Regions from separate parts of the Pseudomonas cavernicola genome, predicted to be linked through region 1. Evidence: riboswitches for the same ligand, from Rfam matches in the RefSeq annotation. Region 1 holds a riboswitch; each other region holds the start of a gene.
The links. Region 1 has a riboswitch for cobalamin ahead of D3879_RS05600 (CbtB domain-containing protein). Riboswitches for the same ligand answer to the same signal wherever they lie in the genome.

Region 1 (7,149 bases):
GGCGGCAACGTCGAGCAGCAGGTCGACCAGATGGTCCGGCAGCAGATTGACTTCGTCGACGTAGAGCACCCCGTCGTCGGCCTTGGCCAGCAGGCCGGGGGAGAACTGTGCACGGCCTTCGCCCAATGCGGCGTCGAGGTCGAGGGTGCCGACTATGCGCTCTTCGCTGGCGCCCAGGGGCAGGGTGACGAAGTGGCCGCCGGGCAGCAGCTCGGCGACGCCTCGGGCCAGGGTCGATTTGGCCATGCCGCGCGGCCCTTCGATCAACACACCGCCAATCGCCGGGTCGATAGCCGCCAGGCACAATGCCAGCTTCAGCTCATCGGCGGCGACTACGGCGGCCAGCGGGAATTGCAGGGTGTTGGTCATGGTCAGTCTTCCGAAAGAGTCAGCACTACAGGTACCGCAATAGGTAAACGAATCAACCGCACTGGCCTTCCTCGCTATCCATCAGCAAGTTCTCCAGTGCCGCGCGGTACTCGCCCGGTTCCTGCCACAGCCCGCGTTGCTGGGCTTCGAGCAGGCGTTCGGTGATTTCCTGGAGGGCGCCGGGGTTGTGTTGCTGGATGAACTCGCGGGTGTCCGCGTCCAGCAGGTAGGCGTCGCTCAGCAGCTCGTACTGATGATCGTCGACCAATTCGCTGGTGGCGTCGAAGGCGCACAGGTAATCCACGGTCGCAGCCATCTCGAAGGCGCCTTTGTAGCCATGCCGCTTCATCCCGGCGATCCACTTGGGATTGGCCGCGCGGGCGCGCACCACGCGGTTCAGCTCTTCCTTGAGAGTGCGGACGCGCGGGTTGTCCGGCTGGCTGTGGTCGCCGTGGTAACTGGCGACCTGCTCGCCGCGCAGGGTTTCCACCGCCGCCAGCATGCCGCCCTGGAACTGGTAGTAATCGTTGGAATCGAGAATGTCGTGTTCGCGGTTGTCCTGGTTGTGCAGCACCGCTTGCAGGCGCTCCAGGCGCTGGACGAAGTGCTCGCGGGCGGGCGTGCCGCTGTCCGCCGCACCGTAGGCGTAGCCGCCCCAGTTCAGGTAGACCTCGGCCAAATCGGCGCGGGTCTGCCACAGACGTTCCTCGATGGCGTTCTGCACCCCGGCGCCATAGGCCCCCGGCTTGGAGCCGAAGATGCGCCAGCCGGCTTGCCGACGTGCATCTGCGGCGTCGACACCCTGGGTCTCCAGGCGTTGGCGTTCGAGGCGCACCCGGGCGGCCAGGGGGTTAAGGTCTTCCGGCTCGTCCAGTTCGGCCACTGCCTGCACGGCGGCGTCGAACAGGCGGATCAGGTTGCTGAAGGCATCGCGGAAGAATCCCGAGACCCGCAACGTGACGTCCACCCGTGGGCGGTCGAGCAGCGACAGCGGCAGGATTTCGAAATCCTCGACCCGCTGGCTGCCGGCCTGCCATACCGGGCGTACGCCGAGCAGGGCCATGGCCTGGGCCATGTCGTCGCCGCCGGTGCGCATGGTCGCGGTACCCCAGACCGACAGGCCGAGCTGGCGCAGGTGGTCGCCGTTGTCTTGCAGGTGGCGTTCGAGCAGCAGGCTGGCGGACTGGAAGCCGATGCGCCAGGCGGTCGGTGTCGGCAGGTTGCGCACATCCACCGAGTAGAAGTTGCGCCCGGTCGGCAGTACATCGAGGCGGCCACGGCTCGGTGCGCCACTGGGGCCGGCGGGGACGAAGCGACCACGCAGGGCCGCCAGCAGCCCTGCGATTTCTGCCGGGCCACAGGCGTCCAGGGTCGGCGCGACCTGATTGCGCAGCACCTCGAGCACTGGCGCGGTTTCAGTGCCGACGGCCACCGGCGCACCGAGCAAGGTCGCCTCGATCAGCTGCAAGGCAAATAGCTCCAGGCGCTCGCGGGTGTCGCCTTGAGTGCGCCAGGCATCGGCACTCAAGGCTTGCAACGCGACTGGGCGTGGCCCGTTCCAGGGGGTGGCCATTTCGCAGTTGAGCGGGTTGAAACCCAGCTCGAAATCCTTGGCCAAGGCCCGCAACAGGCTGGCGTTGGCGCCCCGGCCATCGCCACGGGGAATCCGCAGCAAGGCCAGCAGGGTGTCGATGCGCAGGCGCCCGGCCGGCGATTCGCCGAATATGTGCAGGCCATCGCGGATCTGCGATTCCTTCAGGTCACACAGGTAGGCGTCGAGCTGCGGCAGCCAACTATCCGGGTCTTCGTTGATCTGCAGTTGCAGTTCGCGGTCGAGCTGGGTGGCGCGCACCAGGGTGAGAATCTCGCCGCGCAGTTCGCTGGCACGGCGGGGGTCGAGCAGGGAGGCGTCGTAATACTCGTCGGCCAGCCGCTCGATATCGCGCAGCGGGCCGTAGCTTTCGGCGCGGGTCAGCGGAGGCATCAGGTGGTCGATGATCACCGCCTGGGTGCGGCGCTTGGCCTGGGCGCCTTCGCCCGGATCGTTGACGATAAAGGGATAGACGTTGGGCATGGGCCCGAGCAGCGCATCCGGCCAGCAGTTCTCCGACAGGCCGACGCTCTTGCCCGGCAGCCATTCCAGGTTGCCGTGCTTGCCGACATGCACCACGGCATTGGCGCCGAAGACTTGCCGCAGCCAGAAATAGAACGCCAGGTAACCGTGGGGCGGCACCAGGTCGGGGTCGTGGTACACGGCGCTGGCATCGAGCTGGTAGCCACGCGCCGGCTGGATGCCGACGAAGGTCAGGCCGAAGCGCAGGCCGGCGATCATCATCCGTCCGCCATGGTCGACTCGGTACATTGGATCCTGCTCGGGTTCGCCCCAGCGTTCGCGCACGGCCAGTTGGTTGGCGGCGGGCAGGCGTTCGAAGTGTTTGCGGTATTCGTCCAGCGCCAGGCTTTGCGCACAGGGGCGCAGGTCGAGGTTGTCCAGGTCGTTGGTCACCCCGCCCAACAGCAGGTGGATCAGCGTGGTGCCGCTGTCCGGCAAACCCTGCACCGGATAGCCCTCGGCTTGCAGGGCACGGAGGATATTCAGTGCGGCGGCCGGCGTATCCAGGCCGACGCCGTTGCCGATGCGCCCGTCGCGGGTGGGGTAGTTGGCCAGCACCAGGGCGATGCGTTTGTCGGCACTCGGCACGCGTGCCAGTTCGACCCAACGCCGCGCCAGCTCGGCGACGAAATCCATCCGCCCGGTTTCGGCCTGGTAGCAGACCACATCGCTCTGGCTGCGCTCGCTGCGCCAGGCCAGGCCCTTGAAGCTGATGGGCCGGGTGATGATGCGGCCGTCCAGCTCGGGCAAGGCGATGTGCATGGCCAGATCACGCGAACCCAGCCCCTGGGGGTTGTCGCGCCAGAGCGGTAGGTTGTCGAGGGCGCAGATGGCTTGCAGCACCGGTACATTGCGGCGGAACGGGCGCAGGTTGGGCGCCTCGGGGTTGGACTGGGCGAAGCCGGTGGTGTTGATGATCAGTGCGGCGTCCGTTTGCTCGAGCAAATCCTCCACCACCTTCAGGCAGGCTGCCTCTTTCAGGCTGGCCACGGCAATCGGCAAGGGGTTGAGACCCTGAGCCGACAACCGTTGGCAGAACGCGTCGATGAAGGCGGTGTTCGCCGACTGCACATGGGTGCGGTAGAACAGCAACCCGACCACCGCCTGCCCAGCACGCCAGTCGGCTTGCCAATGGCTCAGTGCGGCGTTGGCCTGTTGCGGGTGATAGAGGCCTACGCGCGGCAGCGGCTGCGGTTCGACCCAGGGGTAATCGGCACCCAGCCAGGTGCTGGCGAGGTAGTGATAGAGCTGCCTGGCGTTGTCTACCCCGCCTTGGCGCAGGTACTGCCAAAGCCGTTCGGCCTCGATGGCGCTGACGTTGCCCAGCGCCGTCAATTCCGGATCGTGGCTGTCGTCGCCCGGCACCAGGATCAGTTTGGCGCCGCGCGCGGCGAGCTCGACCAGACGCTCGACGCCGTAACGCCAGTAGCTGATGCCGCCATGCAGGGAGATCAGGATCAGCTTGGCGTGTTGCAGCACCTCGTCCACATAGAGGTCGACCGACGCATGGTTTTGCAGCTGTGCCGGGCTGGCCAGGCGCAGGCTCGGATAGTCCGCCGGCAGATCCCGCGCCGCCTCGGCCAACAGCGACAGGTGCGAGTCGCCGGTGCAGAGGATCACGACATCGGCCGGTGTCTGTGCCAGATGGGCGATGCCATCGGCGGGGACGAAACCACCGGGCTGGGTGCGCAAGAGGTGCATAGGGTTACCTCCCTCTCCCGTTTACGGGAGAGGGATCGAGGGAGAGGGTTATAAGCCCACTGATAGACAACTGGCCCTCTCCCCAACCCTCTCCCGTAAACGGGAGAGGGAGCAAACGTGGCGTGATGCTCACAGCAACGAGGTCTTCAGCTCGTTGCTGATAAGCGCCTGGTCTAGCTCCTGGCCGATCACCACCAGATGGCTGGTGCGGCTTTCATCGGTGCGCCAGGCGCGATCGAAATGTTTGTCGAAACGCTTGCCGACCCCTTGGATCAGCAGGCGCATGGGCTTGCCGGGAATCGCCGCGAAGCCCTTGATGCGCAGAACGCCATGGCGCTCGACCAGGCCATTGAGGGCGGTCAGCAGCAGCGCTTCTTCCACTTCCGGCAGCTCGACGGCGAAGGAGTCGAACTCGTCGTGGTCGTGCTCTTCGTGGTCTTCCAGATCGTGGTGGGTCTTGCGGCCGTCGATGTGCAGCTCGGTTTCCGAATTCAAGCCCAGCAGGATCGAGATCGGCAGCTCGCCACCGCGCGCTTCGATGACTTTCACCGCCGCCGGCAATTCTTCCGCCACTTCTGCACGGACGGCGGCCAGCGCTTCAGGGCTGAGCAGGTCGGCTTTGTTGAGGATGACCAGGTCGGCGCTGGCCAGTTGGTCGGCGAACAACTCGTGCAGCGGCGATTCGTGGTCGAGGTTCGGGTCTTCACGGCGCTGGGCGTCGACCTGATCCGGGAAGGCGGCGAAGGTGCCGGCGGCCACGGCTGGGCTGTCGACCACGGTGATGACCGCGTCGACGGTGCAGGCGTTGCGGATTTCCGGCCAATTGAAGGCTTGCACCAGTGGTTTGGGCAACGCCAGGCCGGAGGTCTCGATGAGAATCTGGTCGAGGTCGCCACGCCGCGCCACCAGTTCACGCATGACCGGGAAGAACTCTTCCTGCACGGTGCAGCACAGGCAGCCGTTGGCCAGCTCGAACACCCGGCCGACGGCTTCTTCTTCACTGCAGCCGATCGAGCATTGCTTGAGGATTTCGCCGTCGATGCCGAGTTCGCCGAACTCGTTGACGATCACCGCGATGCGTCGCCCTTCGGCGTTGTTGAGCATGTGTCGCAGCAGGGTGGTTTTACCGGCGCCGAGAAAGCCGGTAACGATGGTGACGGGAAGTTTGGCCAAGGTTTTCATGCGTCGCGCAGCCCTGTTCAGATCGAAGCGAAATCGGATCGGCGGGCATGCGGGACGAGCGTAGCGGAGCACCAGGGCCCGCATTGCGAGTTCGCCACCGGATCACCCCGCCCGGTTGTCGTAAAAAGCAGCTCGAAGGCAGGTCTCCTGGCTCACGACCTGGCCCGCTCTCCTAATCAGGGGCCCCTCTCTTCGCCTTCCCGCGTACAGCAGTGGCATTGGAAGAGATCAAGTCGCTTACAGTTGCGGGGGCAGCCACGGCGTTCAACCGCGTTCCCTCTTAGCTCTGGCGCTAGCAAGCTCTGCCCAGAGAACCTCGAAGCGGCAAGGCTACGCAGTGCGTGGAGATGGGTCAATTCAGGTTGTGGGAAACAAGCGCCTATGGGGAGCTATCCCCAGGCCTACTGCATGCAGCGGTGCGCCGAAGTTGACGCTCTACCGGTGTTCGTGATGTTCTAGAAAGGCTGTTTCAGGTGTCTTGCGCGGTCGTGCGCAAGGTGAAACGGGAAGTCGGTGCGCCCCTTGGGGCTAGTCCGACGCTGCCCCCGCAACGGTAAGCGAATGGTGGGATCGAAAAACCACTGTGCTACGAGTCATTAACAGGCTCTTGGGCATGGGAAGGTGAATCCCACAACACTGTGGATGTTCGCATCCAGCAGTCATCGCAAGCCCGGAGACCGGCCTGAAATCATTACAGTTTGGCAAACCCGCGGTGGGCGGGCGCAAGCCGGAAGCTCGAGTGCATTCGCAGTCGACTCCTCGTGCGTTCCCTTCTGCTACGTTTTCATTTCCAGTTCAGAGGGAACGGTCATGTCCACTAGCACCCTGACACATTCTGTCGAGGCCAGCGCCTCGCTATCGCAACGCCTGATCCTGGCCATCGGTGCCGGCCTGTTGGGCGCACTGCTGGTCTATTTTGCCGGCTTCTCGCAGATCGATGCCGTACACAACGCGGCGCACGATACCCGACACAGCTCCGCATTCCCGTGCCACTGAGAGGCTTGCCATGATCAAGCGCATCGCTCAGACGGCCGGCTTCAGCGGGCTGTTGGCGGCACTTTTACTGACTCTGTTGCAGAGTTTTTGGGTCGCACCGCTGATTCTTGAAGGGGAAACCTACGAGAACAGTGCACCGGCCACCGAACAGCCCAGCGAACATACGCATGAGGCCGGCGTTGCCGCCCATGAGCACAGCGCCGAGGCCTGGGCGCCGGAAGATGGCTGGCAGCGCGTGCTGTCCACCACCGGCGGTAATCTGGTGGTGGCGGTGGGCTTCGCGCTGATGCTGGCCGGCCTGTACAGCCTGCGGACGCCGGGCCGGAGCTGGGAAGGCTTGCTCTGGGGCCTGGGCGGTTTCGCGACCTTCAGCCTGGCGCCTTCGCTGGGCTTGCCGCCGGAATTGCCGGGGACTGCCGCCGCCGATCTGACACTGCGCCAGTACTGGTGGGTGGGTACCGCCACGGCTACGGCGGTAGGTCTGGCGCTGATCGTCTTCGGTCGGCATTGGGCGCTGCGCATCGTTGGTTTGGTGTTGCTGCTGGTGCCGCATGTGATCGGTGCGCCGCAGCCCGAGGTGCATGCGAGCCTGGCGCCAGAGGCCCTGGAGCACCAGTTCATCTGGGCCTCGCTGATTACCAATGCGTTGTTCTGGTCGGCGCTGGGGTTGCTTTCGGCCTGGCTGTATCGCCATTTCGCCGGTTCGAACGCGGCGTGACCAACCGCCCCGGCCCTCGGCCGGTTGCCTGCGAACCCGTTGACGGCGTTGCCATCAGCGGGTTTTTCGC
Region 2 (7,149 bases), 1.4 Mb from region 1:
GCCTGGTAGAGAAAAGCGAACGAAGTATCCCGCGCGACACCGATGCGCACGCCGGCCAATAACGCTTCGATGGGCTGGCTCTCAAACAGCTCGGGAGCGGCAAAACTCACCGGCGCCGGCAAGCCAACGTCGGCACTCGCGGCCAAGGCATCGGCGGCGGCATCCAGACGGGCATCCAGGTCGGCCAGCTCTTCGGCCTGGACCAAGCCCAGATGCCGGCTCGGCAGTTCGATCGCGGCACTGCGCGGCAAGGCGCCGTACCAGTGGATGTGCTTGGGCAGGCAGTCACGCAGGATCTCGCCATGGCGGATGCTGCCGGTGCGGTTGGCCAGCACCCCGGAGAACGGCAGATCCGCCTGGAACGTTGCCATGCCGTGGGCCATGGCACCGAACGTCTGGGCCATGCCCGAACCATCGATCAGCGCCATTACCGGCACGCCGAAATGCCGCGCCAGGTCGGCGGCGGACGGTGTGCCATCGAACAGGCCCATGACCCCTTCGATCAGAATCAAGTCGGCCTCGCCAGCGGCTTCCCAAAGCAGGCGGCGGCTTTCCACCTCGCCGACCATCCACAGATCCAGCTGATAGACTGGCGCGCCGCTGGCGCGGGCGAGGATCATCGGATCGAGAAAGTCCGGCCCGCACTTGAATACCCGTACCCGTTTGCCCTGGCGCGAATGCAAGCGCGCCAGAGCTGCGGTGACAGTGGTCTTGCCCTGGCCGGAAGCCGGTGCGGCAATCAACAGTGCCGGGCATTGGCGTTCGGCGCTCATACAGAAAACCTCAAAACTCCACCCCTTTCTGCGCCTTCACGCCGGACTTGAACGCATGCTTGAGCATGCCCATTTCGGTCACGGTATCCGCCGCCTCGATCAAGCCGGGTGGCGCACCACGGCCGGTGGCGACCACGTGCTGCAACAGCGGACGACCACCGATATCGGCCAGTACGGTTTCCAGCGACAGATAGCCGTGTTTGAGCGCGATATTCAGCTCATCCAGCACCACCAGGCCGATCTCGGGGTCATTCAACAGCTGCTTGGCAACCGCCCAGGCGGCGACGGCTTTGTCGATATCGCGCTGGCGATCCTGCGTGTCCCAGGTGTAGCCCTCGCCCATCACGTGGTAGCTGACTTCCTCGGGGAAGCGGCGGAAGAACCGCTCTTCGCCGGTACTCGCCGCCCCTTTGATGAACTGCACCACGCCGACCTTCATGCCATGGCCCAACGCACGGGCGACCATGCCGAAGGCCGAGCTGCTTTTGCCTTTGCCATTGCCGGTGTGCACCAGCAACAGACCGTATTCGTCTTGCGCCTGGGCGATCTTTTCATCGACCAGGGCCTTTTTGCGCTCCATCCGAGCCTTGTGGCGGGTATCTCTTTCTGCTGACTCGCTCATCGTTTCACCTCAGAACCTTGCTGCACGTTGAAGGCTGCCAAAAACACTGCTGGAAGCGCGAAAGGGGTGTCGAGACAGACTGGCCAGAAAGAATACCGCCCAGTGTGCGGCGGGAAAATTCTCACCACTGCCGAACAGCTAGGCAGCACTGGCGCCAGAAAGGACTTACTCATCGAGACAGTATCTCCACCACTCTCGCCCACACGACTCGGGCTGGGTAAAGCTCGCGGAGAACAGCAGACGCACAGGCGGCACAGCGCAGCCCACACGCCAGACAACGCCCTCCGCGATGCCGTGGACTGCGACAGGCCGGTCTCCGGGCTTACGAGCGGAACACCTTCGAGATGAGGTGTTCGCAAAACCGCACCTTCCCGTGCAGAGCACAGTGGCTATAAAGCGGCTTCTTGACTCGCCTACCGTTGCGGGGGCAGCGCCGGAATTGTTTGCGGCTGTTGATCATTTACTAATCAACGCGCAGAACGCACCGGCTTCCCTGTTTCACCCCCTCGGCGCTAAGACTGGGGGGGCACCTGAAGCAAGGCAGGCAGGGTAGAGGGTTGGGGATGGAGCGTCAACGCGACCTTAGGGCTGGTGTGGCCAGGCTGCAACTGAACTCTGCAGCGGTGCCGCCAAACTGCGCACTTTGCCCCGCCGGTGGTGACCGCCAAAGACCTTATCCAGCCTTCAGATGCTCCGGCTAGCGCCCCAAGCGGTTGGTTCATTATTCCAAGGAAATATTGAACGAAGCGTCATGCCCGCGCAGGCGGGCATCCAGAAAGGCCGTGGCCTCCTGGGTTATTCACTACGTTCACCCCTCCGAGGCCGCCCTCTGGGCGTTCAACGCACTGCGTGCTTTTGTCCCGCCATCGCGGGAACGACAGTTACTCATTTATCCCGAACCTCCTTAAGTAATTGAATTAACCAAACAGGCCGCCAGGTACTGGTGAAGTACTGCTTTGGGACTCCAAAGTTCTGACCTGTTGAAGTCCAGGAAAAGGCCGGCCCAATGGGTTCCGGCCTTTGGATTTGGTGGACCGAAGGAGGATCGAACTCCCGACCTCCACGTTGCGAACGTGGCGCTCTCCCAGCTGAGCTATCGGCCCTAAGACGGGCTGAATATAGCTCACCGGCTGCGGGTCGGCGCTGGCAGGCGGACGCGGTCAAGCCTGTTCGAGCACATCGTTGGAAAAAGCTGCTGAGGCGAACTCATGCGCCCACGCCCAGCACTGCTATCAGCGTTTACGGCAGATGGTCAGGCCATCGCCGATGGGCAACAGAGACAAATCCACACGCTGATCATTTTTCAGGCGACGGTTGAGGGCTTGGATGGCGCGGGTGTCAGCGCTGTCGGGGTTGGCCTCCAGCACTCGCCCACTCCACAGGGTGTTGTCGAACAGGATCAAACCGCCAGGCCGGGCCAGCACCAGGGCATGTTCCAGATAAACCGGGTAATTGGCCTTGTCGGCGTCGATAAAGATCAGGTCGAAGGTTTCGCTCCGCCCCTCTCGCTCCAACTGGCTCAGGGTTTCCAGCGCCGGTGCCAGTCGCAGGTCGATGCGCTCATGCATCCCCGCCTGTTGCCAGTAGCGACGGGCAGTAACGTTGTAGTCACCGGCCAGGTCGCAGCAGATCAGCTGTCCATCTTCCGGCATGGCGCTGGCCATACAGAGTGCGCTGTAGCCTGTGAAGGTGCCGATTTCCAGCAGCCGTTTGGCACCGCTCAGCTTGACCAGCAGCGCCATGAATTGACCCTGCTCCGGGGCGATTTGCCAGCGCGCCATGGGCAAGGCTTGAGTTTCCTCGCGCAGGCGCTTGAGCAGCGGCGTTTCGCGCAGGGAGACATCGAGCAGGTAGTTATACAGTGCGTCGTCGAGATTCAGGGTACGGCCGGTCATGCAACACTCCTGTGCAGGTAAGGGCGCGTGCAGGTCAAGGCGTGCGGGCGAGGTGGGCTGGATTGAGCACCCGCTTGGCATCCAGATAGCTCTTCTGCCAATAGGCAGTCGCCAGGCTATCCAGGCGCACAGTGCCGCCACTGGAGGGCGCGTGCACGAAACGCCCTTCCCCGACATAGATACCCGCATGGCTGACCTGACCGCCGCCATTGGTGGCGAAGAACACCAGATCACCGGTCTGCAGCGCATCCTGGCGCACACTCGGCGCACGCATGCCGATCAGCTCGCGGGTAGAGCGCGGCAAGGCGATGCCGGCAGCATCCCGGTAGACGTAACCGATCAGGCCGCTGCAATCGAAGCCGCTATCTGGGGTATTACCGCCATAACGGTAAGGCGTGCCGACCAACCCCAAGGCGCGCAACAGCACATCATCGGCGGTGCCACTTTGCTCGACAGGGGTGCTGAAAACGCTTTCTGGAGGGGCGGGATTGCTCGCGCAGGCAGTTAGCAGCGCGGCGAGTACGATGAGGGCGAGGCGGGCCGTGACGGGCATTAGCGAGGCGGCTCTGATTCTTAGTGCGCTCTACTCTGCCCCGAGGTACGGCCACGCGCAAGCTTTGCGCTTACGCGGGCTGAACTGAATGGAGGTTAAGGGTGCAGCTGATTGCGGCTAACCGAAGCCATCGCCAAGGCGCGCTTGGCCTCGATGAAGGTACGGCTCCAGTATTTATCACCCAGGCTATCCACCCGCACACCACCACTGCGACTGCTGGAAGAGTGGATGAACTGATCATCGCCGAGGTAGATGCCGGCATGGCTGACTCGGCCACGGCCGTTGGTGGCGAAGAACACCAGATCGCCTGGCTCAAGCTCTGTACGCGCCACCAGCGGCGCATCGAGGTTGATCATTTCGCGGGTGGAGCGCGGCAGGCTCATACCGGCTTCTTCTTTGAACAGGTAACCGATAAAGCCGCTGCAATCGAAACCGGAAGAGACCGAGGTGCCGCCGAAACGGTAGCGGGTGCCTACCAGCGACAGGCCGTGAGCCAGGATGCTGTCGGCAAAGGTCGGCAATTCGTAGGGTTTGTCTTGCGCAAAGTCCGGCAGTTGCTCGGCAGTTTGCTCATCAGCAACCGGCTGGGGAGCGACGGCAACCTGCGATTTCGGCGAGTGGCCGGCGCAAGCGACCAGGAAGAACGAGAGTGCGAGAGGCACGAGGGGTGCGAAGCGTTTTAGCATGGGCACGGCCGTGTCGGATTTTTATGAAGCCGCGACTATGCCTTCCACAACCCTTAGATGCAAATTTAATTAGCCGCAATGTGACCTAGCAACTCCGGCAAAACATCTAAGGCCCTACCCCGCAAATGCACATCCACCACCCGACTGAGGTCACTGTTCATCGGGTTGATTTCGGCAATAAAGCCGCCAGCCTGGCGGGTGCGCATGACCGGTTCGACAATGTACGGGAAGCTCGCCGTGGTTCCCACCGCCAGCACCACATCGAAGCCTTTGCGCAGCTCGGCGTAGAGCGTATCGATGGCCTTTTCCGGTAGCATTTCCTCGAACAGCACTACGGGCGGTCGCAGAATACCACCGCACTGCACGCATTTTGGCGGCAGAGGGCGCTGTAGATGCTGCGCCAAATCAGGGCTCTCGGCGCCACATGATTGGCAGAACAGCGGCGCCAGCTCACCATGAATCTCGATCAGCCGTCCCGCCGGGCTACCTGCCGCGCGGTGATAACCGTCGATATTCTGGGTCAGTACCCAGCAGCCGGATTTGCGCCGTTGCAGCTCGGCGATAGCGTAATGACCAGCATTCGGTTTGGCGCCCAGGCAGGCTTTGCCCAGTTCGGCGAGGTATTTCCAGCACAGGGCAGGGTCGCGTTGCAGCATCGGCCCAGAGAGCGCCGCCTCGATCGGCAACCCTTCTTCGGTCGTGCCGTTATACAAGCCACCGAGACCGCGATAGGTCGGCAAACCGGAATCCGCGGAAAGGCCCGCACCGCTGATGATCAAGATGCGTTCGGCGCTCTGAAGGGCCTGAGCGACTCGCTGAACTGAAGCGTCCATCGGGGCCTCCTCTATCCTTTAAGGGCGAGTGCCGAGCCTCGCGATCAGTGATTAACCGTATGCGCCAACATCACCGAAAGCTGGCACAAGGGCCGACCGCTTTCCGCGTGCCACTGATTGAACGCGGCTTGCACTGCGGCAAGTTCCTTCAGGCTGGTTGGGGCCTTTTCGATGATCTCCTGCGCCTTCAGCGCCGCGACCATATCGTCGGTCGGAATAAAAGTATCTTTGCCAACCATGCGCAGCAAGCGTGGCGCCGATAGCCCACCGAGCTGACTGCCGTGCTTGGCCAGGTACTTCCACAGGCCAACAATATCGGTCACCGGCCAATCGGCGACCAGCGCGCCGAAACTGCCCTGCTGCTTCGCCACATCGAGGACAAACTGCGCGTTACGCGGCACGCTTTTCAGCTTGCCAAGGTGACGGATCAGCCGCGCATCCTGCATCAGCCGCTCCAGATGTTCGCCACCCATCAGCACGACTTTCTCCGGAGCGAAACCGAAGAAGACCTCCTCGAAGGCCGGCCACTTGGCATCCACTAAGCTGTGCTTGAGGCCGGCGCGAAAGACCCGCAGGGCGATCAACGACAGGTAACGGTCATCACCGATCTTGCGCAACTCAGCCGCCGATTTTGGCATCGGCAGCCGGGCTTCCAACGCCGCCTTGGAGCCAAAGCGATTGAGACAATACTCATTGAGCCATTTGTAGTCGCGCATCCATTCTCCTCAGGCTGTCCTGGCTGGTTTCAAGATCAGAGATTCATCACATCGACAAAGCGCGGTGTGGCGTTTTCATCGATGCGCAGATTGGTGAAGTCGAACAGATTGCGGTCGGCCAGCTGTGAGGGCATCACGTTCTGCAGAGCGCGGAACATGATCTCGGTGCGTCCGGGCGTCTTGCGCTCCCAATCCAGCAGCATTTCCTTGACCACCTTACGCTGCAGATTCTCCTGCGAGCCGCAGAGGTTGCAGGGGATGATCGGGAACCCTTTGAGCTCAGAGTAGGCCTCGATGTCCTTCTCGCTGCAGTAGGCCAGCGGCCGGATCACCACATTACGCCCGTCGTCGGCGCGCAGTTTCGGCGGCATGGCCTTGAGCGTGCCGCCGTAGAACATGTTGAGGAAAAAAGTCTCGAGAATGTCGTCGCGGTGGTGGCCGAGCGCCATTTTGGTCGCGCCAATCTCGTCGGCGAAGGTATAGAGGGTGCCGCGGCGCAGACGGGAACAGAGCGAGCAGGTGGTTTTACCTTCCGGAATTTTCTCCATCACCACCGAATAGGTATCTTTTTCGACGATGTGATAGTCGACGCCGATGCTCTTGAGGTACTCCGGCAGCACGTGCTCGGGGAAGCCCGGCTGCTTCTGATCCATATTGACCGCGACGATCTCGAACTTGATCGGCGCGACCTTCTGCAGATGCAGCAGGACATCGAGCATGGTGTAGCTGTCCTTGCCGCCGGACAGGCAGACCATGACTTTGTCACCGTCTTCGATCATGTTGAAGTCGGTAACGGCCTCGCCAGCCAGGCGGCGCAAGCGTTTCTGCAGTTTGCTTTGATTAACCGAAAGGGTGCCCATGGTGCGCTGAAGTCCGGGGATTGACGAAAATGGGGGGTAGCGAAAATTAGCTATTTTACCCAGAAAGCGCCTACAGCCCTACCCCACCCATCTTCAGCAGGGCGGTGAAAAGGTAGCGTGCGAAGCCCGCGGTAGTTTTTCAGTGATCTGTTAGGGCTGGTTGAGATTCCAGTCATACCGATAGCGGGTCTTGCCGGTAAAGGCTTTCAGC
Region 3 (7,149 bases), 720 kb from region 1:
AGGCACTCGAACCACTCGAAATCGGCAAGGGCCTGGTGCGGCGGCAAGGCCAGAAAGTCGCCTTGCTGGTGTTCGGCGTACAGCTGGCCGACGCCCTGGTAGTCGGCGCGAACCTGGATGCCACGGTGGTCGACATGCGCTTCGTCAAACCGCTGGATGAGGCGCTGGTACGCCAATTGGCGGCCAGCCACGAGCTGCTGGTGACCATCGAAGAGAACTCGGTGATGGGCGGTGCCGGTGCGGCCGTCAGCGAATTCCTCGCCCGTGAGAACCTGCTGCAGCCGATCCTGCATCTGGGCCTCCCCGACTATTACGTCGAGCACGCCAAACCGGCGGCCATGCTCGCCGAATGCGGCCTGGATGCCGCCGGCATCGAAGCGTCCGTGCGCACCCGCCTGGCGCAACTTGAAGCTGGCTCACGCTAACCCACCGGGCTTTCGCTTGTGCTGGTGACCACCGCGCATTAAGGTGCGCGGCGTTTTAGCAGGCTGCTGAGAAGCGTAGCGAGCGAAGGACAGGCAAGGCGCAACGCAGCGAAGCGGAGTAACAGCCAAAGGCTGGCCCGCTAGGGTGAGCGCAGCGAGTCAATCAGGCGAAGAGGCGCAGTTTACTGTGCGTAAATGAGCATTCTGAGCCTGCTTTCAACGCAGCATATCCGAGCGCAGTAGTTTCTCAACAGCCTGCGAGTTCCGCCGAGGTGCGCCTGATCCTGTCAGGCCTTAAACGGGAAGCCGGTGCGCTCGTATCACGAGCAATCCCGGCGCTGCCCCCGCAACGGTAATCGATCACAGCCTTTGCGCTGCATGCCAGATCAAGATGCCACTGGGATTTTCCTGGGAAGGCGATCGGGCAGGAAAGTTCGCTTTCGGTCGAGAGCCCGGAGACCGGCCCTGGTGGATGTGACTGGTGTTGCGGAGGGCATCATCGTCAAGCGCAGGCGCCAGCTCATCCCGGCCATTCCACGCCTGCGCTTGTCCCTGCCCTCCTCAAAAGTTTTCTAAGTACTTTTGAGGCTTTATTAATGAAGTTGTCCCGTCTCGCCCTGGCTGCGGTGCTCTTACCGCTGACCAGCCAGGCCGAAGAATTCAGCGAACCTGGCGATGCGCTGAAACTCCCGCCGCTGGTGATCACCTCGGGTCGTGTGGCCGAACCACTGAGCAAAGCCACTGCGGCAACCAGCGTCTTCACGCGCGAAGATATCGACCGCCTGCAACCCAGCTCGATCACCGAACTGCTGACCCGCGTGCCCGGCGTACAAGTCGTGCAGAACGGTGGCCGCGGCAGCACTGCCTCAGTTTTGATCCGCGGCACGGGCAATACGCAGAGCCTGGTGCTGGTGGATGGCCAACGCATTGGCTCGGCATCCGATGGCGGCGCCAGCCTGCAATACCTCAGCATTGAGCAGATCGAGCGCGTCGAAGTGGTACGCGGCTCGCGCTCCGCGCTGTACGGTAGCGATGCCATCGGCGGAGTGATCCAGATTTTCACCCGCCGCGGCGAGCAGGGTCTGCAGCCGCGTCTGCATCTGGGCGCCGGTAGCAACAACACTTGGGAGCGCAGCCTGGGGCTTGCCGGTGGCGATCAGCAGACCCGTTTCAGCCTCAACACCAGCCTCGACGAAACCGCCGGCATCGACCGCACAGGGCCCTCCTTCGACTCCGACGCGGATCACGATGCTTACCGCAACAAGGCGCTGAGCTTCAATCTCAGCCATCAGCTCAATGAACAGCTGGAGACCGGGCTCAGCGTACTGGACCAGCGTGGCCGCAGCGAATTCGACAACCCTTTTGGCCGCTTCGACATGGCCACCTTCCAGAGTTTTCCACAGCAGCCCTCCAGCGACTTCACCCTGAGCGCCGCTTCCGGCTTCGTCGATGCCCAGCTCAGTGATGCCTGGAACAGCCGCCTGGAACTCGGCCACAGCGAAAACCGCCAGCAAAGCCAGGACAAGCTGAGCGACGAACACAACGTGTTCAACACCTACCGCGACTCGGCGAGCTGGCTCAACACCCTCCAGTTGAACGACAGCCACAGCCTGCTGCTCGGCGCCGACTGGTATGAGGACCAACTGCACAGCACCACCGCCTTCGACCAGCAAAGCCGCTGGAACCAGGCCGCGTTCATCCAGCACCGTTTCCAGGGCGAGCTTTTCTCCACCGAACTGGGCCTGCGGCATGACCAAAACCAGCAGTTCGGCAGCCAGAACAGCTGGAACACCGCCGTGACCGTGCCGCTGGCTGACTCCGCTATCGACCTGATCGCCTCCTACAGCGAGGGCTTCCGCGCGCCGACCTTCAACGAGCTGTATTGGCCCAACGACGGCAATGGCTACATCGGCAATCCGGATCTCGAACCCGAGCATTCGCGCAACTACGAGGTGCAGCTGCGTGGTGAGCATTGGGATACGCGCTGGAGCCTGGCGGCCTATCGCAACGAGGTACGCGACCTGATCAGCACCGAGCTCTACGACCCGATCAACTACATCTACCGTGCGGTCAACCTCAACACCGCGCGCCTGCAGGGGCTCGAGCTCAGCCTCGAACGCAATGTGCTGGGTTGGCGCGCCTCGGCCAATGCCAGCCTGCTCGACCCACGCGACACGGAAAGCGGACATACCCTACCGCGCCGAGCTCGCCGTACGCTGAGCCTGGATCTGGACCGCCAGTTCGGCGCCTTCGGTGTCGGCGCCACATGGCAGGCCATCAATTCGAGCTACGACGATGTCGGCAACACCCGACGCATCGCCGGCTATGGCCTACTCGGACTGCGCGGCAGTTGGCAGGCCAGCGACGAAGTAACGCTGGATTTGAAACTGAGCAATGCCCTGGACAAGGATTACAGCCGTGCCCTCTATGCCTATCAGCGGGTGAACTACGCCTACCAGGAAGAAGGTCGAGCGCTACTGTTCGGCTTCACCTGGACACCGAACCTGTAAGCGTAGGTTGGTGCTGAGCGAAGGCGATGCCCAACAACCGGCCTGCAAGGCCGGGCGGTCAAACTCGGGGCCGGTTGTATAGGGAGTCGCAGGGCGACTCCTTGTTGGGCATCGCTGCGCTCAGCGCCAACCTACGGGACAGTCGTTTGCTTGCGATGCTGCGCAAAACTGTAGGTTGGTGCTGAGCCGAAGGCGATGCCCAACAACCGGCCTGCAAGGCCGGGCGGTCAAACTCGGGGCCGGTTGTATAGGGAGTCGCGAGGCGACTCCTTGTTGGGCATCACTGCGTTCAGCGCCAACCTTGTATGTTGTTTTCCGTCAACCGGGTTAGCCTTTCAGGCCCTGCGCTTGACGCAGAGAAGCAGTTACTGGGGAGGCCGTTCCAACCTGGAGGTGAGTTCACACTCAACCTCGTCCGTAGATCGGCCCCCCGCCTCATTGCCCACCGCGTGGAGTATCCGGAAGCCAGCTCATTGAGGTGGACTTCGCATCACAAGGTTGCAGCGGCAAGAAGTGCGAGGTCGGGGAACCGGTAGCTATTGTTGCTCAAATGCCGGGCGAGATGAAAACAATGAGCGTATTTGTCGGTGTGGATGTGGGTGCCAAGACAGTTGTCTTGGCATGGCGAAAGGGTGGTCGCACGCGGGGCAAGCTGGACATCCAGCAAACGCCCGAGGGTCACGCCCAGGCGGTGGAGCGGATTAAAGCGCTAAAAGCCGTCCAAGTCGTGATGGAGGCCACCGGCGTTTACTACTTGGACTTGGCCGTTGCCTTGAGCAAGGCCGGGATCGTCGTGTCTGTCATCAACCCCAAAAGCTTCCACCACTTTGCCCAACTCAAGTTGGCGCAAAGCAAGACCGACCCGCTAGACGCGGCCCTCCTGGCCGAGTACGCCGAGCGGATGACGCCAGCCCCTTGGACTGCGCCGGATACCCTCCGTATGGCGCTGCGTGACATCGGCCGACAAATCAATCGGCTGACCGCGACCCGTACACAAGCCAAGAACCGCCTGCACGCCTTGCGCTCCAAACGTGACACGCTGGCGCTGCTGATTGAAGACGAAGTTGAAGCGGTCGAGAGGCTGGATCAGCGCATCGAGCGACTCAGCAACGCTGCACAGCGCCTGATTGCCGAGGACGCCGTGTTGAACAGTCAGTTTCAGCATCTGCTGGCAGCCAAAGGTGTTGGCGTTGCCAGTGCTATTGCGTTACTGGCTGAACTCAGTGTCCTGCCCCAGCATCTGAAGGCGCCGCAAGTCAGTCGCTATGCCGGGCTAGATATCCGCCTGTGCCAATCGGGCAGTAGCGTCAATAAGGCTTCACGGCTGAGCAAGGCGGGTAATGCCTATCTACGAAGCGCCCTCTACATGCCGGCACTGAGCGCGGTACGACATGACCCAAACGCCAAGGCCTTCTACCTGTCCCTACAACGCCGTGGCAAAAAGAAAATACAGGCCGTGTGCGCCGTCATGCGCAAGTACCTGACCGGGCTTTGGGCTTGCATCCAACTGGGCGAACCCTTCGACTCCAGCAAGCTATTCAGCAAAATCCATCTGGCTGAAGCTTGACGTCCAACAGAGTATCTACGGGACGCGACTCAGCTGTTGGCAGAGTTTTTCCGTCGCATCCAACATCTGCAAGCTGGGCCGCTCCAGGCCCTTATCCGGAATCACCCAGACTTGTCGACGTTGCACCGCCGTCAGTTGTGGCCAGGCTTGCCACGCGGCGGCCAGACCCGGCGAGCTGAGTAGAATCACCTGCGGATCACGCGCCAGCACTGCCTCGACACTGACCTGCGGCGCCGGCAGTGGCAAATCGTCGAACACGTTCTCGGCGCCACAAACACGCAGCGCATCGCCGATGATCTGCCGGCTACCGATGGTATAGAGCGGCGTATCCCAGATCTGATAGAACACCCGCAGCGGCACTGCGCGCCGATAACGCTGACGCAGTTCGCTCAGGCGCGCCTGGAAGCCTGCCGCCAACTGCTCGGCACGCTGCGCACGATCGAGACGGTGACCGAGTTCAAGCACTTGTTGGCCGAGCTCCTCCAGGCTGTGCGGTTCGGCTTCATACAGCGCAATGCCGAAGCGTTTTAGCTGCTCGCGCTGGCTGGCGCTGACGCTGTCCGGCCAGAGCAGGAGCAGGTCAGGCTTGAGCGCCAGCAGGCTTTCCAATTCAAGCTGGCCATAACGCCCGACCGAGGGCAGATGCGCCAGCGCGGCCGGACGCTCGCCACCATCCAGCACGCCGACCAGCAGGCCTGCGGCATCCAGCTCCAGCATGATTTCACTAAGGGACGGCGCCAGGCTGACCACCCGTTCGAACGCTGCCGCCGGCCAAGCCAGCGCCAGTAGCAAACAGGCTAGCAGCGGGCGCATCAGCCGAGTTGGCGAGGAATGCGGTAGAGATACGACAGCACCAGACTGGACAGCGCCAGCAGGATCAACGGGATCGCCTCCAGCCCAGCGAACACCGCGAGCGCCGCGATCCAGGCCGGCAGCCCGGCACCGAGAAACGCCAGGCGCCGCCGATTCGCCAGCTCCTGCCAGGCATCGGGCTCGGCTGGTGTATCGAGGGCTTTTTCGGTGGCGATCAGCGCGCGTTTGTAGGCGCTGAACAGCGGCAGACTGACGAACATCGAGGCCAGCCCGGCAATGAACAGCGGCATCGCCAGCACTGAAACCGTCTTGCCGGCACCGAACAACAGGTTGAGAACCAACAGCGGCGCCAGGGTCAGAGCCAACTGATGCCACCAAACCAGGGCCAGCCGACGCCGCACTTCACTGCGGGTCACAGACTTTCCTCGACCTCGCCCTGGTGCTGGTTGCCCAGCAGATGGCCGAGCTTGCCGGCCTTGGTCGCGAGGTAGTGCTTGTTGTGCGGGTTGTGCTCGATCTGCAGCGGCATGCGCTCGGCGACCGGAATACCCATGTCGGCCAACGCCTTCAGTTTGCGCGGATTATTGGTCATCAACTTTAGCGAGCTGATCCCCAAGTGCTTGAGCATCGGCAGGCAAATGCCGTAGTCGCGCTGATCAGCACCAAAACCCAGGCGCTCATTGGCCTCGACGGTATCGGCGCCACCATCTTGCAACTCATAGGCGCGGATTTTGTTCAGCAAGCCAATCCCCCGACCTTCCTGACGCAGATAGAGCAGTACGCCGCGGCCTTCTTTGGCGATGGCGCGCAGCGCGGCCTCCAGCTGAAAGCCGCAATCGCAGCGCAAGCTGAACAGCGCATCACCGGTCAGACACTCGGAGTGCAGACGGCCGAGTACCGGCGCACCATCCGCTACGTCGCCCAGAGTGAGCGCTACATGTTCACGCCCGGTGGCCTCCTCGCGAAAGCCATGCATGGTGAACACTGCGAAAGGGGTAGGTAGCTGGGAGGCGGCGACGAAGACGACAGGCACCGGATGCTCCTGTAAATAAGAGGGCGGAAAATTCGCGAGGGCGGCATTGTAACAGCAGCCTCTACTCGCCGGTCAGCCTGAATTGCTGGCCATAAAGATCAAAGAGGTTGATCGATAGAACGATTCAGCCAAGCCAGCCGACGACAATCCGCGCGGCAGAGGCCACCACGTCATTGCGCGCTTTGGCATCCTGCGCCTGTTGCGTCACGTAGACAGCCACCACCACGGGCGCCCGTTGCGGCGGCCAGAGCACGGCGATGTCGTTGGTCGTGCCGTAGTCACCGGTACCGGTTTTATCGCCGACTTGCCACGCAGAGGGAACGCCGGCGCGAATGCGAGTGGCACCGGTGGTGTTGCCGCGCAACCAGGTCTGCAACTGCTCGCGCTGCGGGGCCTGCAGCGCGTCGCCCAGCGCCAGCCGTTGCACGCTGCGCCCCATGGCCTCGGGGGTTGAGGTGTCGCGGGGGTCGCCGGGTATCGCGGTGTTGAGGTCGGTTTCCCAGCGGTCGAGACGGAATTCAGCATCGCCAATCGAGCGCGCGTAAGCCGTAACGCCAGCCGGGCCGCCCAGCAACTTCATCAACAGATTGGAGGCGGTGTTGTCGCTGTACTGGACCGCCGCCGCACACAGCTCGGCGACCGTCATGCCGGTTTCGAGGTGTTTTTCGCTGATCGGCGAATAGCTGACCAGATCGCGCTTAATGTACTGGATGCGCTGCTGCATGAGCCCTGGCGTCTGCGTACTGCGCTGCAGAATGGCCGCGGCCAGCAGCACCTTGAACGTGCTGCACACGGGAAAAC

Region 2: linked by a shared signal. The riboswitch ahead of cobO (cob(I)yrinic acid a,c-diamide adenosyltransferase) and the one ahead of D3879_RS05600 (CbtB domain-containing protein) in region 1 are both predicted to bind cobalamin.
Region 3: linked by a shared signal. The riboswitch ahead of D3879_RS02195 (TonB-dependent receptor domain-containing protein) and the one ahead of D3879_RS05600 (CbtB domain-containing protein) in region 1 are both predicted to bind cobalamin.

Annotation. Positions count from the first base shown of each region.
Region 1 covers NZ_QYUR01000002.1:1,128,351-1,135,499, forward strand. Annotated here, with positions in the region: gene D3879_RS05585 (magnesium chelatase ATPase subunit I) at 1-369, opposite strand, end outside; gene cobN (cobaltochelatase subunit CobN) at 422-4,183, opposite strand; gene cobW (cobalamin biosynthesis protein CobW) at 4,313-5,365, opposite strand; cobalamin riboswitch at 5,486-5,699, opposite strand; cobalamin riboswitch at 5,820-6,065, shown strand; gene D3879_RS05600 (CbtB domain-containing protein) at 6,176-6,361, shown strand; gene D3879_RS05605 (CbtA family protein) at 6,372-7,079, shown strand.
Region 2 covers NZ_QYUR01000002.1:2,561,193-2,568,341, forward strand. Annotated here, with positions in the region: gene D3879_RS12180 (cobyrinic acid a,c-diamide synthase CobB) at 1-773, opposite strand, end outside; gene cobO (cob(I)yrinic acid a,c-diamide adenosyltransferase) at 784-1,395, opposite strand; cobalamin riboswitch at 1,686-1,944, opposite strand; tRNA gene D3879_RS12190 (tRNA-Ala) at 2,423-2,498, opposite strand; gene D3879_RS12195 (O-methyltransferase) at 2,628-3,290, opposite strand; gene D3879_RS12200 (C40 family peptidase) at 3,325-3,843, opposite strand; gene D3879_RS12205 (C40 family peptidase) at 3,939-4,529, opposite strand; gene D3879_RS12210 (NAD-dependent deacylase) at 4,595-5,362, opposite strand; gene D3879_RS12215 (DNA-3-methyladenine glycosylase I) at 5,407-6,078, opposite strand; gene ttcA (tRNA 2-thiocytidine(32) synthetase TtcA) at 6,114-6,938, opposite strand; gene D3879_RS12225 (DUF547 domain-containing protein) at 7,089-7,149, opposite strand, start outside.
Region 3 covers NZ_QYUR01000002.1:409,840-416,988, forward strand. Annotated here, with positions in the region: gene dxs (1-deoxy-D-xylulose-5-phosphate synthase) at 1-425, shown strand, start outside; cobalamin riboswitch at 679-907, shown strand; gene D3879_RS02195 (TonB-dependent receptor domain-containing protein) at 1,022-2,935, shown strand; gene D3879_RS02200 (IS110 family RNA-guided transposase) at 3,507-4,502, shown strand; gene D3879_RS02205 (cobalamin-binding protein) at 4,518-5,315, opposite strand; gene D3879_RS02210 (MFS transporter) at 5,315-5,731, opposite strand; gene ribA (GTP cyclohydrolase II) at 5,728-6,348, opposite strand; gene bla (class A beta-lactamase) at 6,473-7,149, opposite strand, start outside.